2 regions of the Rhodobium gokarnense genome follow, and region 2 is predicted to be linked to the other one. Evidence: predicted binding sites of a transcription regulator. Region 2 holds the regulator's gene; the other holds the start of a gene.
The links. The regulator LexA, encoded in region 2, represses DNA repair genes until DNA is damaged. The targets are predictions, from matches to a motif close to TGTTCNNNNTGTGTTCNG.
Positions count from the first base shown of each region.

Region 1 (4,723 bases), on a different contig from region 2:
CTCCGGCAAGGGCAACGCGGAGGCGACCGGCTGGCTGCGCCGCTCCCACGTCACCCCGGCCCGCTACGATCTTCGCTCCAACTCCGGCAAGCGCGACGCCACCAAGGTGTCGATGGCGCTCAACCGCGGCGCAGTCCGCAAGCTCGCCGTCAGCCCGAAGCTGCGCAAGGTGCCGGATCGCATTCCGGTGACCAAGCGCCACAAGCGCAACATCCTCGATCCCCTGAGCGCCGTCCTGTTCCCGGCCACCGGCCGCGAGGCGAAGCTCGACGCCAGCGCCTGCAAGCGGACGATCCCCGTCTTCGACGGCTGGACGCGCTATGACGTCAAGTTCAGCTACAAGGGCACCCGCGAGGTCAAGAACCCGGACTATCAGGGAACCGTCGTCGTCTGCGGCGCCCGCTGGGTGCCCGTCGCCGGCCACCGCCCGCACAAGGTCTCGGTCAAGAAAATGGCCGACAACCGCACCATGGAAGCCTGGCTCGCCCCGGTCGGCGACCTGCCGCTCTTCGTGCCCTACCGGATCTCCATGGAGACCAATATGGGCCCGCTGGTGGTCGAGGCCCGGCGCCTGCGCATGGTCGGCGAGCAGAAACAGGCCGCCGCCGTCAACGAGTAGGCCGGCGCCCGACCGCCGGGCCGCGCAACGCAGCACACGAAGAAGACGTCGCTCTTGCCGGCCGCCATCAATGGCGGCCGCGTTGCGTTGGGGGAGCGCCTAGCGGCGTAACGCCGCTCTCCTTTGTCCTTTTGAGATGGCCGCGGTGTTCCGGACCGTCTCTGGGCCGGCACGACGGCCGATCGCTTTCTCAACCCATCCTTATTTTTGTACACGTATTAGTTGAAGTGCGTGCCGCGCCGCATCGAGGGTGCAGGCGCGCAAAAATTCCCGTTCCGGCACGAAAAGGTTAACGACGTTAAACCCGGCGCCGAGAGCTGCTGTTGCCGCCGATCCATATCTCGTGGGTCGCGACGAAATCCGGACAGATATCGTCGGGAACGAAGCCGAAACCGGGCGTAGAAAATGATTCGTGCCGGCTCCGTTCCCCTCCCGGTCCAACGGTTAACGACATTCGGACAATTCGAGCGACCTGGATAACCCTTTGTTCACCATGATTCTTTTTCGCGTAGCGGTAATCTGTTCCGTATCGGCACAGGAGGGTTAACGACAGCGGCCAGGGGCGCGGAACGCCGCCCAGGCCGGCTCCCAGATATTGCGCCGGAACTTTCGCCGGCTACAAGATGGCGCCGGACCAAACCCGGAACACGCGATCTGAAGCGATTCGTCCATGCTGCGTTCCGCCCCTGATCGCTTCGTTAACCAATCGACGCCGCAAGCCCTTGGCGCCGTTAGGATTTGCGCAAGGCGCGCACCTGCTTGACAGGCGGGGCCGCAAAAAGCGGAACGAATCCTGAATCTGTGTGAGTCAGCGATTCGCCCCCCTTTTGTTCAAGACTCGTTCCGGTTGCGCGACGGATGCGCCGGAAAGCATGAGAGAGACAGACCGACCCGGAATGTGCTAGGGGCTTGGGGACGGGCTGGACGCCTCCACCGCTTCTGCCGACAGGCGGCCGGACGTCGCATTGGCGGGGCGCTCCCTTGAAAACCTGAGACCGAGCGGAATACGAACATCCGGATGACCTTGAAAAGTGACGCGGCGCCGCTGCCGCGGTCGGTTCGGGCCCGCACCGTCACGGCCGTTCTCGGCCCGACCAATACCGGCAAGACCCACCTCGCCATCGAACGGATGATCGGCCATGCGTCCGGCGTCATCGGTCTGCCGCTGCGCCTGCTCGCCCGCGAGGTCTATTCCCGCATCTGCACCCGCATCGGCGAGGACGCCGTCGCGCTGATCACCGGCGAGGAAAAGATCGTCCCGCCGCAACCGCGCTACTATGTCTGCACCGTCGAGGCGATGCCGCGCGAGACCGACGCCGATTTCGTCGCCATCGACGAGGTCCAGCTTGCCGCCGATTTCGAGCGCGGCCGCGTCTTCACCGACCGCATCCTGAACCTCAGGGGCCAGAGCGAGACGCTGCTGCTCGGCGCCGCCACCGTCCGCGGCCTCCTGGAACGGCTGCTGCCGGGCCTCAACGTCATCACCCGGCCGCGCATGTCGGTGCTGGCCTATGCCGGCGCCAAGAAGATCACGCGCCTGCCGGCCCGCTCCGCCGTCGTCGCCTTTTCCTCCGACGAGGTCTACGGCATCGCCGAGCTGATCCGCCGCCAGCGGGGCGGCGCCGCCGTCGTCCTCGGTGCGCTATCACCGCGCACCCGCAACGCCCAGGTCGCCCTGTTCCAGTCCGGCGAGGTGGAGTTCCTGGTCGCCACCGACGCCATCGGCATGGGCCTCAACCTCGACGTCGACCACGTGGCGTTCGCCGCCAACCGCAAGTTCGACGGCTACCAGTACCGCCCACTGACGCCGGCCGAACTCGGCCAGATCGCCGGCCGCGCCGGCCGCCACACCCGCGACGGCACCTTCGGCGTCACCGGCCGGGTCGATCCCTTCGACGACGATCTGGTCGAATCGCTGGAGAACCATGCCTTCCTGCCGGTGCGCACCCTGCAATGGCGGAATTCCGCGCTCGATTTCGCCAGCGTCGACGCGCTGCGCGCCTCGCTCGACGTGACGCCGAAAGAAGAGGGCCTGACCCGCGCGCCCCCCGGGACCGACCTCATCTCACTGGAATACGCCCTGCGCGACGACGACACCGCGACGATGGCCGCCGACGAGCGCCGCGTCCGGCTGCTCTGGGACGTCTGCCAGGTGCCCGACTATCGCAAGATCGCGCCGGCCAACCACGCCGAGCTGATCACCACCCTCTACGGCTATCTCGCCCGCGAGGGACGCATCGGCGACGACTGGTTTGCCGGCCAGATCGCGTTCGCAGACCGCATGGACGGCGACATCGATGCATTGTCCAATCGCATCGCGCATATTAGGACATGGACTTATGTCGCCAACCGTCCGGGCTGGCTGCGCGATCCGGTGCATTGGCAGGAACGCACCCGAGACATCGAGGACCGTTTGTCCGATGCCCTGCATGAAAAACTCACCCAGCGTTTCGTCGACCGGCGAACCAGCGTGTTAATGAGGCGACTCCGGGAAAAGGCCATGCTCGAAGCTGAGATCAACCAGACCGGCGACGTGACCGTCGAGGGACAGCATGTCGGTCTTCTTCACGGGTTCCGGTTCACCCCGGACCCGAACGCCAACGGCTCGGAGATGAAAGCTCTGAGGGCCGCCGCCCAGCAGGCCCTGGCGAGCGAGATCGTCGCCCGCGCCGAGCGGCTGGAAAAAGCGCCGAACGAGGACATCGTGCTGACCGACGAGGGGGCGCTGCGCTGGCGCGGCGAACTGGTCGGCAGGCTCGCCGCCTCCGACGACGTTCTGAAGCCCCAGGTCGTCGTGCTCGCCGACGAGCAGCTCAACGGCGCCCACCGCGACATGGTCCAGAAGCGCCTCGACCTGTTCACAGGCCAGACCATCGAAACGCTCCTGAAGCCGCTGGTCGACCTGCGCGACGCCGCCGACATCACCGGCCTGTCGCGCGGCATCGCGTTCCGGCTGGTGGAGAATCTCGGCACGGTCGAGCGCCCGGAAGTGGCCGAGGACGTGCGCCAGCTCGACCAGGAGGCCCGTGCGGTCCTGCGCCGCTACGGCGTGCGCTTCGGCGCCTACCACATCTACCTGCCGGCCCTCCTGAAGCCGGCGCCGAGCCGCCTTATCGTCCAGCTCTGGGCGCTGAAGAACGCCGACGACGAGACGCCCGGTCTCGTGGAACTGCCGCAGCTGTCCGCCTCCGGCCGCACCTCGGTGCCGGTCGACAAGGAGATCCCGGCGACCATCTACCGCCTCGTCGGCTTCAAGCCCTGCGGCGAGCGCGCCGTACGCATCGACATCCTGGAGCGCCTGGCGGACCTTACCCGTCCGCTGATCGGCTGGCGCCCCAATCCCGCCGCCGGCGAGCCGCCGGAGGGCGCGATCCCGGAAGGCGGCGGCTTTACCGTGACGGTCGCCATGACCTCGCTGCTCGGCTGTTCCGGCGAGGACTTCGCGTCGATCCTGACCGCCCTCGGCTACCGCCGCGAGCGCCGCACCGTCGAACCGCAAGCGCCGAAGGAGCCCTCAGAGCCGGCAGCCGCATCTGACGCACCGGCCGAGGAGACCGCTGCCGCCGGAGACGCTCCGGGAAAAGCGGAGGGCCCGGCCACGGAAGCACCGTCCGAAGCCGCGCCGGAGACGCCGGAAGCGGCACGCACGGAAACGCCTGCAGGCGAGACGGCCGCCGCCGAGGCCACGGAGCCGACCGCTCCCGCCGAGGAGACGGCCACTGACGAGGCAACGGCCGAAAAAGCCGAGCCGGCGTCCGCCGACACCGAAGAGCCGGCAGAGCCCGCGCCCGACACCGCAACGCCGGAGGAACCCGCAGCGGCCGAAGAGGCCGCGGCGGAAAGCGCCGAGCCCGAGCCGGCGCCTGCGGATGCAACGTCCGAAGAAACCGCATCCGCAGAAGGCACGGTCGAAGCCGCTGCCGAGGCCCCCTCCGAACCGGCTGCCGAAGCGGCCCCCGCTTCCGAGGAACCGCAGATCGTCGAGATCTGGCGCCCGAGCCGCGGCAACCGCCACGGCAAGGGCAAGCCCGGCCGCCATCGCGGCAAGCGCGGCGAGGCCGGTGAGCGCCAGGCCGGCGGCGAACGCCAGCGCGGCGACGGGCC
Region 1 is NZ_JAOQNS010000003.1:443,843-448,565, forward strand. Features, by position in the region: gene M2319_RS07270 (DUF3108 domain-containing protein) at 1-619, shown strand, start outside; gene M2319_RS07275 (helicase-related protein) at 1,638-4,723, shown strand, end outside.
Region 1: M2319_RS07275 (helicase-related protein) is a predicted target of LexA. The motif match lies at 1,448-1,465, and genes of this name have one in related genera.

Region 2 (4,723 bases):
GGCCTTCTCGCGCATTTCCGCCAGCTCTTCCGGTGTGGTGTAGCAGCGATAGGCATGGCCCGATGCGATCAGCGCCTCGGCGACCTCCCGGTGCCGGTCGGCGCGCTCATATTGCGAGATCGCCTCGCCATCCCAGTCGATGCCGAGCCAGGTGAGACCGTCGAGGATCGCCGCGACCGCCGCATCCGTGGAGCGCTCGCGGTCCGTGTCTTCGATCCTGAGCAGCATCCGGCCGCCATTCGCCTTGGCATAAAGCCAGTTGAAGAGCGCCGTGCGGGCGCCGCCGATATGCAGGAAGCCGGTCGGCGAGGGGGCGAAGCGGGTGATGACGGGCGAAACCATGAATTGCGTGCCTTTGCCGGTTCAACGGGAATCCGGCTCTGCGCCGGCGGCGATGGTGTAGCATGGCCCGATCGCGGACTGAAGACGAGCCGGACGGGGATGTCGGAGCGGCACGAACGCGGAGAAACGGACGAGCAAAAGACCGGCCGGGGCGCAGCAGACGTCCGGCGGCGGCGGAGACTCGGCCGTTATCGCGGGCCGGGCCGACCCCTTTGGCGCGGCCGGATTGCGGCGCGGTTGGACGTCGCAAGGCTCTGGCTCGGCGCACGGTTCCTGAATGAGATCGAGGCGGGCCGGGGGTTCTTGTGGCTGCCGGTCGGCATGGCCGTCGGCATTGGCATCTATTTCTCGCTGCCGCGCGAGCCGATGCTCTTTGCGCTCGCCGGCCTCGCTCTCGCCGCGGTGCTCGTCGCCCGCCGCCTCAGGGAAAGGCCTTTCGGGTTTCCGATCGCCGCACTCATTGCCGCCATGGCGGCCGGCCTCGTCATCGCCAAGGCGCGCACGGAGCTGGTCGCCGCGCCCCGGCTCGACCGGGAGATGACCGCCACGGTCATCGGCTGGGTGGAGGAGGCGGAGGAGGCAAGCGGCGGCCTGCGGCTCCTCATCCGGGTCTCCTCGATTTCCGATGTCTCCAGCCCCGACCAGCCGGACCGGGTGCGGATGTCGGTCCGCCATACCGGAGACATTCGGCTGCGCGCCGGCGATGGCGTCTCGGTGCGCGGCCGCCTTCGCCCGCCGCGCGGGCCCCCGATCCCCGGCGGCTACGATTTCGCACGGGCGCAGTATTTCGCAGGCATCGGCGCCACCGGCTTTGCCTATGGCGCCCCGAAACCGGCGGGGCCGGGGCTCGGCCCGCCGCCCTGGGACCTGAAGGCGAGGGCAATCCTCAACGGTGCGCGCGGCGCGGTCGCCGCCCGCATCCGCGACGTCCTTTCCGGCGATACCGGGGCCGTTGCCAGCGCGCTCATCGTCGGTCAGCGCCGCGGCATTTCGGAGGAGACGACCGAGGCGCTCCGGACCGCGGGGCTCGCCCACATCCTCGCCATCTCGGGCCTCCATATGGCGCTCGTCGCCGGCACCGTTTTCGGCGTGGTGCGCGGGCTCCTGGCGCTCTTTCCCGGGATCGCGCTCCGCCACCCGGTGCGCCAATGGGCGGCCCTGACGGCGCTTGGGGCCGGCGCCGTTTATCTAGGCCTGTCGGGGGCCGGAATCGCCACCCAGCGCGCCTTCGTCATGGCGGCGATCGTCTTTGCCGCGATCCTTGCCGGACGGCCGGCGTTGACCATGCGATCGGTGGCCGTCGCCGCGCTCATCGTCATGGTCTTGGCGCCGGAGGTCGTCGTCGGGCCCAGCTTCCAGATGTCCTTTGCCGCCGTCGTCGCCTTGATCGCCGCCTACGAGACCCTGTCGGAACGGCGCAATGCGACTGCCTTCGAGCGGCGCGGGATCGCCGGCCTCGCGTTAAAGACCCTCGGTTTTTATGTCGGCGGGCTGGCGCTCACCTCACTGATCGCCGGCCTTGCGACGGCACCCTATGCCGTCTTTCATTTCCAGAGGCTGGCGCCGCTCGGGCTCGTCGCCAATCTCGCCGCCATGCCGCTGGTCGCCTTCGTGGTGATGCCGCTCGGCGTCCTGTCGCTGATCGCCATCCCGTTCGGGCTCGACCCGCTCGTCCTGCCGGCCATGGGCTGGGGCATCGACCGGGTCATCGGCATCGCCGATTGGGTGGCGGCGGCCACCGGAACCGGATCGATCGTCGGCCGGGTGCCCGGCGTCGCCGTCCTTTCCGCAACGGCCGGCCTTCTCTGGCTGGCGCTCTGGAAGACCCGGCTCCGCCTCTTCGGCCTTGCCGGCATTGGCCTCGGGATGGCGCTGGCGCCCCTTGCCGCAACTCCGCACCTTCTCATTTCCGACGACGGCCGGCTGGTGGCGCTCCGCGGTCCCGGCGGAACCCTCCGCTTCGCGCCGGATACCAGGAACGATTTTGTGGTCGGCACCTGGCTGCGCGCCGACGGCGATCCGCGCCCAGTGGACGATCCGTCGCTCGTCGCAGGTGTTCTCTGCGACGACCTCGGCTGTGTTCTGGAAGGGGCAGAGAGGCAGGTCGGAATTTCGGGCAGGGGGCCGCCGACAAAGGAAGCCGCAGAACGATCCGGAGCACCGGCGTCGAATTGGGGTCAGGAGGCAACAGAACGGCAATACCCCAATGGCACCGGCCCACCAGAGGGTAGCCTCGCGGCGAATGACACGGGGGAAAGAGCCACCGCAAACGGCTCGGACTTGGCGCCGCAGCATCCGGAAACGACTGCCCCCGCCCGGCCGCCGCCGTCCGCTGTGACCGACCTTGCCGCCATCGTCGCCAAGGACCGTGCCCGCCAATTCTGGCGCATCGCTTTGGTGCGCCGGTCCCTCGCCTTTGCCGAGGACTGCCACGCCGCGGACATCATCATTGCGTCCTTCGCGGCGCCGAAAGACTGCGCCAGGCACGCCCTCGTCTTCGACCGGGCTGCACTTGCCCGCACCGGCGCGACCGCGATTACCTTCACCGGCGACGGGGACGCGCCCATCAGCATAGAGACGGCACTGTCAAAACTCCGCCGTCCCTGGCATCCGCCGGCACCACCTGAGCGGCGCTGACCGATGCCCGAAGCTCAGTAGCTCCGGAACAGGCCGACGAGCCTGCCCTGGATGCGCACCCGGTCGGGTCCGAAGATGCGGGTTTCATAGGCCGGATTGGCGGCCTCCAGGGCAATGGACGCGCCCTTGCGCCGCAGCCGTTTCAGAGTCGCTTCCTCCTCGTCGACGAGGGCGACGATGATGTCGCCGCTATTGGCCGTGTCGGCGCGCCGGATCACCACCGTGTCGCCGTCCAGGATGCCGGCCTCGATCATGGAGTCGCCTCGCACTTCCAGCGCGTAGTGCTCCCCGGCCCCGAGAAGGTCGGCCGGGACCGGAACGGAATGGGTGCGGTGCTGGATCGCCTCGATCGGGGTGCCGGCGGCGATGCGGCCCATCACGGGAATGGTGACCGAGCGGGCGTCGCTGTCGCCGGCCGGCTTGGCTGCGGCGGGCGCGCGACCCAGCGAGCCCTCGATGACGCTTGGATGAAAGCCTTTGCCGCGGCCGCTGGAAGCGAGACTGGGGGCGACCGACTCCGGCAGCTTGATGACTTCCAGCGCCCGCGCCCGGTTGGGCAGCCGGCGGATGAAGCCGCGTTCTTCCAGCGCCGTGATCAGCCTGTGGATGCCCGATTTGGAGCGAAGGTCGAGCGCCTCCTTCATTTCGTCGAACGACGGCGGGACCCCGGATTCCTTCAAACGTTCGTGAATGAACATCAACAGCTCGTACTGTTTCGGCGTCAGCATCGGTCGAACTCCGCAAGGTCCAAAGCGTGGTACAAACCACGAACGAAACATACACGTTCTATATGTGTTCCGCAACGGTTAAAAAATCGCTGATCTCGGGGAATTGCCCGAAAAGACGGTGTGTTCGGGCATCGCTCGCGGGCATTCGCGGGCAAGGGGATTCGCTTGCCCGTCAACGGCGACCGGCGCCTGGTGATGCAATTGGACGACAGTGCGGCGGCAAGCGCGCCCGAACCTGCAAACTTATTGCATTCAGAAACGAATTCCTTACACAGTTGCGGCTCGCTGGTGGGCGGCGGAAATCAGACGAATCGAGGCAGACAGACGGATGGCAAAGACGGTCCTGCGCAACATCGGAACGGCCGGGCTCCTGGTTGGAATCTTCACCATGGTCCCCGGCGGGCCGGTCCATGCCCAGAGCTTCCTCGACCGCCTGTTCAACCCGAAATATTACAAGGAAGACCGACAGAAGCCGGAGCCGGAGCGCAAGAAGGTGAAGGTGCGGATCAGTTCGCCGCGCTACTACACCTACAAGCCGGACAGCCAGCAGCTTTTTTCCTTTTCGGAACTGACGAAGGTGCCGGAGCGCGCGCCGGCACCGCTGGCGACCCTGCCGGAAGGGCCGGCGGCCGCGCCGGCGCTCCCCGGCGACGAAGCGTTGTCACTCCCGCCCGAGACGTCCGCGCCCGTCGAGACGGAAGCATCGGCCGTTCCGACCGAGGACATGGCCGCCCCGGAAGCGAATGCCGAGGACCTGACGGAAGCCGCGATTGACGACGCCGGTGATGCCGCTTTGCCGGAGACGACCGAGACCATCGGTGCGGCGGATGGCGTTGAAACGGCGCCGCTGCCGGACGTCGAGGCGGACGCTGCCGACACCATTTCCGAGGACGTGCCGGCGGCCGAGGCCGCCGATGCCGCGCCCGTCGACATGAGCGATCCGGGTGTCGCGCTCCTTGCCGCCGCCGCCGCTCTGAGGGGCGACGACGCCGCGTCCGGCGAGACCGTCGCGGCGC
Region 2 is NZ_JAOQNS010000011.1:3,177-7,899, forward strand. Features, by position in the region: gene gltX (glutamate--tRNA ligase) at 1-342, opposite strand, end outside; gene M2319_RS17330 (ComEC/Rec2 family competence protein) at 580-2,979, shown strand; gene lexA (transcriptional repressor LexA) at 2,994-3,707, opposite strand; gene M2319_RS17340 (L,D-transpeptidase family protein) at 4,036-4,723, shown strand, end outside.